One region of the Streptomyces sp. Ag109_O5-10 genome, then DNA from elsewhere that is predicted to be linked to it. Evidence: riboswitches for the same ligand, from Rfam matches in the RefSeq annotation. Region 1 holds a riboswitch; each other region holds the start of a gene.
What was found. A riboswitch is a leader RNA that binds a small molecule or an ion and turns the genes downstream of it on or off. The one in region 1 is predicted to bind cyclic di-AMP.
Positions count from the first base shown of each region.

Region 2: another riboswitch for cyclic di-AMP. It lies ahead of BLW82_RS22615 (M23 family metallopeptidase); the one in region 1 lies ahead of BLW82_RS16735 (C40 family peptidase).
Region 3: another riboswitch for cyclic di-AMP. It lies ahead of BLW82_RS25260 (LysM peptidoglycan-binding domain-containing protein); the one in region 1 lies ahead of BLW82_RS16735 (C40 family peptidase).
Region 4: another riboswitch for cyclic di-AMP. It lies ahead of BLW82_RS11215 (M23 family metallopeptidase); the one in region 1 lies ahead of BLW82_RS16735 (C40 family peptidase).

Region 1 covers NZ_FNTQ01000001.1:3,667,815-3,669,956, forward strand. The annotation lists gene pcrA (DNA helicase PcrA) at 1-352, opposite strand, end outside; cyclic di-AMP (ydaO/yuaA leader) riboswitch at 688-863, shown strand; gene BLW82_RS16735 (C40 family peptidase) at 872-2,035, shown strand.
Region 2 covers NZ_FNTQ01000001.1:4,933,620-4,935,761, forward strand. The annotation lists gene BLW82_RS22610 (PP2C family protein-serine/threonine phosphatase) at 1-502, shown strand, start outside; cyclic di-AMP (ydaO/yuaA leader) riboswitch at 753-913, shown strand; gene BLW82_RS22615 (M23 family metallopeptidase) at 921-1,958, shown strand; gene BLW82_RS22620 (aldo/keto reductase) at 2,111-2,142, shown strand, end outside.
Region 3 covers NZ_FNTQ01000001.1:5,506,972-5,509,113, reverse strand. The annotation lists gene eno (phosphopyruvate hydratase) at 1-90, opposite strand, end outside; gene BLW82_RS25260 (LysM peptidoglycan-binding domain-containing protein) at 518-1,207, opposite strand; cyclic di-AMP (ydaO/yuaA leader) riboswitch at 1,212-1,386, opposite strand; gene BLW82_RS25255 (LysM peptidoglycan-binding domain-containing protein) at 1,581-2,142, opposite strand, start outside.
Region 4 covers NZ_FNTQ01000001.1:2,441,478-2,443,619, reverse strand. The annotation lists gene BLW82_RS11220 (M16 family metallopeptidase) at 1-612, shown strand, start outside; cyclic di-AMP (ydaO/yuaA leader) riboswitch at 805-968, shown strand; gene BLW82_RS11215 (M23 family metallopeptidase) at 981-1,736, shown strand; gene BLW82_RS11210 (GntR family transcriptional regulator) at 2,121-2,142, shown strand, end outside.

The DNA.
Region 1 (2,142 bases):
CCGGGTGCACCTGGCGCGCGCCGAGCAGGTGCGCGATGCGGTGGGTGAGCACGCGCGTCTTGCCGGAACCGGCACCGGCCACGATGAGCAGCGGGGATCCGGCGTGCACGACGGCCGCCCGCTGGTTGTCGTTCAGCCCCTCCAGGAGTGCGGCCGGGTCCAGGGCCGGGCGGGCGGCACCGTCGCGGTAGTAGACGTCCCGGTCCGGGGGCACGTCGAACTTCCCGCCGAACAGATCGTCCGGAACCGGCTCCGGAGCGTGCTCGTCCTCGGGCGGCGGCGGGGGTTCCTCGTCGTGGCCGCGGGGGGCCTGGAGGCTCGCCAGGAAGCTGTCGTCAAAGAGGCTGCTCATCGCTCTCCGAGTCTAGGGCGCGCCACCGACAACCGGCCGCCGCCCCGAAAACTCGCCCCCGTGACCGAACGGATCCCCTCCGTCACAGCAGGTGGACGCGCGCCCCGCAGCCACCGACGCCCACCCCGGACCTTCGGATCCCTCCCGCCGGGACCTTTGGACCTACCCGGGCAAGTCGCCCATAACCTCTCGGATCGCCCCGCCCGAACAGAGCACAACGTTGAGGTCACGAAAATGTATCGGGCATATCGCACATCAAACTTCACAGAGACCACACGAGTTGGCTAGCGTGCCGGGCGGGCCGTACGACCCCCACCGGCGAACGTCGCCGGGCCGCACGGCCTCCGCCGAGTCCGGGGCGCCACCGCGCATCCGGAGCCGGGGACCCACACCGATCCCGGGGTGAATCGGTCCCGACTCCCCTCCCTGGGAGCGGACCGTAGGGCAACCCTTCCGAACCACCCGCCCGAACCCGACAGCTAACTCGGTAGGCGGAACACCGGAAGGAGTCGCCCCCCGTTGGCGTCGCACCGCAAGTCCCGGCCGTCAGGAGCGCGCGCGGCAGGCATACGCACCCCCGCGCTGGCCACCGCGGCCCTCACCTCCGTGGCCCTGTTCTCCCAGTCGGCCGAGGCCGCGCCCGCAGAGGACGGCAAGCCGAGCCTGGAGGAGGTCGAGAAGAAGGTCGACGCCCTCTACCGGCAGGCGGAGTCGGCGACCGAGAGGTACAACGCGGCCAAGGAGCGCACCGGCAGGCAGCGCAAACAGGTCGACGCCCTGCTGGACGACGTCGCCAGACGCGCCGAACGGCTCAACAAGGCACGTGCGGAACTGGGTTCGTTCGCCGCGGCCCAGTACCGGACCGGGGCGAGCGTTCCCGACACGGCGACCTTCCTGCTCGCGGACAGCCCCCAGGGCTACTTCGACCAGGACCAGCTGATGAGCCGCCTCACCTCGCGCCAGAAGGGCGCGGTCGACGACTACGTCACCCAGCAGTCCGCGACCATGAAGAAGCGGCAGGAGGCCACCGAGAGCCTCGAGTCGCTCACCGGGACGCAGGACGACCTCAAAGCCGCCAAGGCGACCGTGCAGACGAAGCTGGCCTCCGCGCGGGAGCTGCTCTCGCGGCTGACGGCCGCGGAGAAGGCCCGGCTGGCGGCGATCGAGAGGCGGCAGCGGGAGGCGGCGGCCCGCAAGGCGGCGGAGCTGGCGAGGCAGCAGTCCGCGGCAGCCGGCCAGGAGGCCTCGTCGTCCCCGTCGGCCTCGGGCGGCTCCGCTTCCGGTTCGGGCTCCGGCTCGGACTCCGGCACGGACTCCGCCTACGCCACGAAGGCCGCCAAGGCGATCGCCTTCGCCCGCGCGCAGATCGGCAAGCCCTACGTCTGGGGTGCCACCGGCCCCGGCTCATACGACTGCTCCGGACTCTCCCAGGCCGCCTGGAAGGCCGCGGGCGTCTCCCTGCCGCGCACCACCTACGACCAGGTGAACGCCGGCACCACCGTCTCCCTCGCCGACGCCCGCCCCGGCGACCTGGTCTTCTTCTACGACGACGTCAGCCACGTCGGCATCTACATCGGCAACGGCATGATGATCCACGCCCCGAAGCCCGGCGCCTACGTCCGGGAGGAGTCCGTCTACTACGGCGGCGAGTCGATCATCCACAGCGTGGTGCGCCCGGCCTGACCCCGCGGGGCGCCCGTCACTCCTCGGGCGCCCCCACCCGCTTCCCTCCGCCGGCCCGCACACACCACGGCGCCCGCCTGCCGCCACGCGTCCCCGGTCTCCCGCCG
Region 2 (2,142 bases), 1.3 Mb from region 1:
CGCCGAGCAGGAGGCCACGCTGGAGGCGGTGGCCGGCCGGCTGGAGCGGGCGCTGGCCCGCGAGGGCGCCCGGCGCGGCGGCGCCGACGCCCACGAGGGGTTCACCACCGCCGTACTCGCCGAACTCCCGCACGGCGACGGCACGCTCCGGCTCGTCAACCGTGGTCATCCGCCACCCCTGCTGCTGCACGGCGACGGCGAGGTGCGCCCGATACGGGCGCCGGAGGCCGCGCTGCCGCTCGGGCTGGGCGAGCTGGAGGCGTGGCCCGACCGGGCGGCCGAGCACGCGTTCCCGAGTGGGGCCACGCTGCTGTTGCACACCGACGGCCTCTCCGAGGCGCGGGACGCGCACGGCCGCTTCTACGATCCGCAGCGGCGGCTGACCGGCCGCGCCGCCACCGCCCCCGGCGCCCTGGTGGCCCGGCTCGCGGCCGAGGTGCGCCGGCACACCGGGGGCGCCATGACCGACGACATGGCGCTGCTCGCGGTACGGCGGCCCTGAACGGCGGGCGGTCACGGTCGGTGTCCGGACGACCGCCCTGCGCATGACAACTGAGTCACCATCAAAACCTGTGTGACTCCTGAGCTGAGCAGCGCGCACCGTCGACTCGACCGGTTTCGACCGGTCATGGCAGGTAAGTCCGAGCTTTGAAAGCTTAATGATCAAGACGAACTGCTTGGAATCTGATAGCCGGGTCTATTAACGTTCGATAACGCAGCGCGGTCGTCCCAGCCGTCACCCGCGACGGCTCCGTGCGCACGCGCCGAATCCCGCAAGGGAACCGGGGAACCACCACCTTGGGGTGAATCGCACGGCTACCGCCGGGTACGAAACGGCCGGTATACGCGCGTAGGAGACCTTCCCGCTCCGAACCCGTCAGCTAACCCGGTAGGCAGCGGAAGGAAAGGAGTGCGCCCGCGTGGCGTCCAACCCGCCTGCTCCGACAGCCCCGTTCGTGCCCAGCCAGCGCCGGCCCGAGACCTTCGCCTACGGCGGCTACCGCACCGACGAGGGCCCCTTCGAGGAGTGGAACCCCACCGAGGAGTCCCTCTCCGCGGCCCGCGGCCGGCACCGGGTCGCCAAGCAGAAGGGCGGCGGCCTCGCCCGCAGCTCCACGGTTCTCGGCGTCGGCGTCATAGCCGCCGTCGGCGCGGGCGGCATGGCCAGCGCCAACACCGGCAAGCCGCCGGTCTCCATCTCGCTGCCCGACCTGCCCTCCTCCGTCGACGCCCTGCTCGGCGAGGGCAGCGGCCACCAGGCCACCCAGACCGCGCTCAGCAGCGTCACGACGACGAGCGCCACCGACGCGGACTCCTCCTCGTCCGACGCCGGCGAGGCGCTGCGCAGCCGGATCATCGCCCAGGCCGCGCAGCAGCAGAACCAGCTCGACACCAAGGCCAGCGCCAAGGCCGTCGCCGCCGCCGACAGGGCGGTCGCGGACGCCGAGGCCCAGGCGGAGAAGGCTGCCGCCGCCAAGGCCGCCGACGCCAAGGAGAAGGCCGAGGCCTCCGCGAAGCAGAAGGCCGAGCAGGCCCGCCTCGCCGCGCTGGCCAAGCAGTACACGCTGCCCGTCGTCTCGTACACGATCACCGGCACCTTCGGCCAGGCCGGCTCCATGTGGGCCTCCGGCTACCACACCGGCCTCGACTTCGCCGCGCCCACCGGCACGCTGATCAAGGCCGTGCACAGCGGCACGGTCACCGAGGCGGGCTGGGCCGGCTCCTACGGCTACCGCACGATCATCACCCTCGACGACGGCACCGAGCTGTGGTTCTGCCACCAGTCCTCGATCGGCGTCAAGGTCGGCCAGAAGGTCGCCACCGGCGACGTCATCGGCCGGGTGGGCGCCACCGGCAACGTGACCGGCCCGCACCTCCACCTGGAGGTCCACCCGAACGGCCAGGCCACCGCCATCGACCCCATGACCTGGCTGCGCGGCAAGGGCCTCAACCCCTGACCCCGGCCCGGAACGCACCGACCGGCTCCCGGCGGCCCTGACGACAACCCCCGGCGTCAGGGCCGCCGGCGTGCCGACCGCGGATTCCGCTTTTACGAGACCTTCGTAATCGACAGGGATGGGTCCCCGGGCGGCCCGCGTTGAAGTAGGGCATGACTGCTCTTCGCAAACTCGGCTCTTCCGA
Region 3 (2,142 bases), 1.8 Mb from region 1:
GTCGAGGCCGACCTCGACCTCGACCGTGGGGTTGCCTCGGGAGTCCAGGATTTCCCGGGCTACGACGACGTCGATGGACGGCACGAGCATCTCCTTCTTGGGATGTGACGCTGGTTGTGCGGGGCGCACGCGGGCCTCGTCGGCCCTTGCTCAGCCTTGCGACTAGAGCCTAACCGTCCCGGGGCCGTCGGCCGGCACGACCGACCGGCCCGTGGACACACAGACGGTACTCATTGTTCATGCGCGGAACAAAGGGGGTCCCGATGAAGAACGGGAGAAGAGCGGGTCAAGAGGGGGACGACGGGACGCCGGACGGTGGGGCGGCGGCGCGGCGGGGGCAAAAAGAAACCCCGCTCCGGTGCGTTCGGGGGAAAACGCACCGGAGCGGGGTCCGTGGGGGACGGGGGTGGCCCTCACATGCTCTCCACTATGGGGACCACGGCTGTGGGGGAGCTGTGGTTCGGCTGGGGACCGCTCAGTACTTCCGGCGGCCGCCCGGCGGGCTGCGTCAGGTGCCCTACTTCAGGTGCAGCTGCTGGCCCGGGTAGATGAAGTCGGCGTCCTCGACGATGTCCTTGTTCAGCTTGAACAGCGCCTGCCAGCCGCCCTTGACCTTGTGCTTCTCGGCGATCGAGCTGAGGGTGTCGCCCTTGACGACCTTGTACTCGCCGTCGCCCTTCTTGACCTTCTTGCCGGTCGGGGTGGTGACGGTCTTCTTGGCGGCCGGGCGCTCGGCGGAGCGGGAGGCGGCCTGGGTGTCGGTCGAGCGGGTGCTCGTGCCGGCGCTGCCGCTCGACGAGGAGCTGGAGGAACCGGCGCTGCCGCCGGTGTAGGTGGCACCGGACAGGCCCGTGCCGCAGACCGGCCAGGCGCCCTTGCCCTGGGCGCCGAGGACCTTCTCGGCGATCTGGATCTGCTGCGCCTTGGTGGCCTGGTTGGCCTGCGCGGCGTACTGAGTGCCGCCGTACGCGGCCCAGGTCGAGGCGGAGAACTGCAGACCGCCGTAGTAGCCGTTGCCGGTGTTGATGGCCCAGTTGCCGCCGGACTCGCACTGCGCGACGGCGTCCCACTCGGAGGCGGTGGCGGCGGAGGCGCTGCCGGCCGCCATCAGCGGGGCCGCGACGGCGACGCCGGTGACACCGGCGACAGCGATGGCGCGGACGGCCTTGGACGGACGACGGTGCTTGCCCTTGCCCGAGAACAGCATGGATCGATCCCCTCACCGACGCCTGCGAGGTGAGCTGTCGGGTTCGGGCCGGTTGAGTTGCCCGGCCGCACACCCGTGTGTCGGTGCGCGGCTTCACCCCGAGCCGGATCGGCGGTCTCAACCACCGGTCCCGGCACTTACCTTGGGTCCCCCGCTCCTGCCTACGGCGCATGACGCGACGACTGTTCCCGGACGGCCGCTGGCAGGACTCGGCGTTGCGACGGCCGGGGCTCGTGGTGACGAGCGGCCTCGACCGTAGACAGGCCGTCAGGCGAATTTCAAAGATGATCAGGGCTTCTGAGACTCATCCCACACTTTCACCAAAACGGACATTCAACTCGAAGCGGGTTGTCAACTCCCGCCGCGTTTCGTCCTATTCGGTGCCGAGTTTCAGGGTCTGACCGGGGGTGATGGCATTCGCGTCGGAGCCGATGTCGGCCTTGTTGGCGTCGTAGAGCGCACGCCATCCGCCGTCGAGATCAAGGGAGTCGGCGATGGAGGCCAGAGTGTCGCCGTCACGGACGGTGTAGGTGCCGCCGCCACCGGAGGCGTGCCGGCCGGAGGATGCGGCAGCCTGACCGTTTGTCACGTTTTCGTCCGCCGAGCCGCCGCGGTGCTTGCCGCCGCCACTGAGGGCTCCCGTGTCGACCAGACTCCAAGACCCGCCGGTCTGCCACGATTTGTCCGAGTGGTCGGCCCCGGAGACGACGGGACTCTCGCTGGCCTTCGACGCGCCGGAGCCGGAGTCGGAGTCGGAGTCGGCGGATTCCGACTTGTCCGTCGTGCTGGATTTGCCGGAAGGGTCGGTCTTGGAGTCACCCCCGACGCTTGCACCCGGAGAGGGAGTGGCGGAGTCACTCCCGGAGTCCATGGCGTCCGAAGAGGAGTCCGAACCGGAGGAACCGGAAGAACCAGAGGAAGAGGACGAGTCGGAC
Region 4 (2,142 bases), 1.2 Mb from region 1:
CCCGGCGCCGTCCAGACCCAGCTGCTCATCGGCCGCGTCGGCCCCGACCGGCACGACCGGGTCTGGCCCGCCCAGGTGCTCGGCACCTACTGCCTGGGCGGCACCCTCACCTCCCGCCTGGACCGCGTCCTGCGCGAGGAGAAGGGCTACACCTACGGCGTCCGTTCCTTCGGGCAGGTCCTGCGGTCCGCCCCCGACGGCACCGGCGCCTCGATGCTCGCCATCAGCGGCTCCGTGGACACCCCGAACACCGGCCCGGCCCTGTCGGACCTGTGGACGGTGCTGCGCACGCTCGCGGCCGGGGGCCTCACGGACGCCGAGCGTGACGTGGCCGTGCAGAACCTCGTCGGGGTGGCGCCGCTCAAGTACGAGACGGCGGCGGCCGTCGCGGGCACCCTGGCCGACCAGGTCGAGCAGTACCTGCCCGACGACTTCCAGGCCACGCTGTACCGGCAACTGGCCGCTACCGGCACCGTGGAGGCCACCGCGGCGGTCGTGAACGCCTTCCCGGTGGACCGTCTGGTGACGGTCCTCGTCGGGGACGCGGCGCAGATCAAGGAGCCCGTGGAGGCGCTCGGGATCGGCGAAGTCACGGTCGTCGCCGCCGAGTAGCGGCACGCGCGCGTGCGGAGCCCTGGTGACCACCCGGTCACCAGGGCTCTGGAATGTCCGAATTGGGGCGGAGGTTGCCTGTCTGCCCTGTGGGATGCGCGACAAAAACGGTGATCCGTTTGAGCATTGAAGGCAGGCCCTCGTAGGTTCTTCCGGGCTGTCCGTCAGGCATCGCGCCGCGTCCGCGGCACCGGACAGCCATCGCCGAGTCCCCGTACGGCGCGAGCCAGGGGAGCCGGGGACCCACGCAGTCCCTGGGGTGAATCGGGCGCCCGCGCGTGTCGCGAGGGGGCCCGTAGGAGACCTTCCTGCTCCGAACCCGTCAGCTAACCCGGTAGGCGAGAGGGAAGGAAAGGACCAGCCTCTACATGGCGTTCATGTGCGCCTCCGGGAAGCACCGTCGTCCCGGCCGGGTGAAGCGCACCACCGCGCAGGCCGCCGGTATCGCGGCCCTCACCACCACGGGTGTCATCGGCACCGTCTCCGCCGCCCCGGCGCTCGCCGCCGAGAACTCCGTGGAGCAGACCGGCCTCACCCCGGTCATCACGATCAGCGACTCCGTCGCCGAGCAGATCGACGCCCAGGCCGCCGCCCAGAAGGCGGTCGCCGAGCGCAAGGCGGCCGAGGAGGCCGCCCGGAAGAAGGCCGCGGAGCAGGCCGAGAAGGAGCGCGCGGCCAAGGCACGCGCCGCCCGCGAGGCCGAGCGCAAGCGCCTCAACACCTTCGTCGCGCCGATCAGCGACTCCTACGTCTCCACCGGCTACAAGACCGGCGGCTCCCTGTGGTCCTCCGGCGCCCACACCGGTATCGACTTCCACGCCGCGAGCGGCACGGCCGTGCACGCGGTCGGCACCGGCACGGTCGTCTCCACCGGCTGGGGCGGGGCGTACGGCAACGAGATCGTCATCAAGATGGCCGACGGCATGTACACCCAGTACGGTCACCTCTCGTCCATCGGCGTCTCGGTGGGGCAGCAGGTCACCCCGGGCCAGCAGATCGGCCTCTCCGGTGCGACCGGCAACACGACCGGTCCCCACCTCCACTTCGAGGCCCGCACGACCCCCGAGTACGGCTCCGACGTCGACCCGGTCGCCTACCTCCGCAAGCACGGCGTCAGCGTCTGACGGAGGCGTCGCGCCGAGGCCGACGTGGTTGCGCCGTGTGCGAGGGGTACGGGTGCGTCGTGGGTGCTCGCGAGGGTCCCCGCGCCCCTTGCAGGGGCGTCACGCACAGCGCCCCTTCAGGGGCGCGGGGAACCGCGCGAGCAACCCCCCAGCGCGCCGGCAGTCGACCACCGAGGCGAACCGGGGAGAGCACTGCGGAAGCAACCCGTGAGATCTTCCGGAGCCCCGGCCATGTGCCGGGGCTTTCGTCGTTTTCGTGCCACTCCTGTCCAAAATATATCCCTGGATTCCGGCCCCCCTTCGGAAATTCCCGCTCATTGCAATAGAGTCACGGAACGGACGCCACTCGGCGGCGTTTCAGTGGGATTAAGGCGGAGGTCGGACATGCGTATTCCGGCGCACTCGG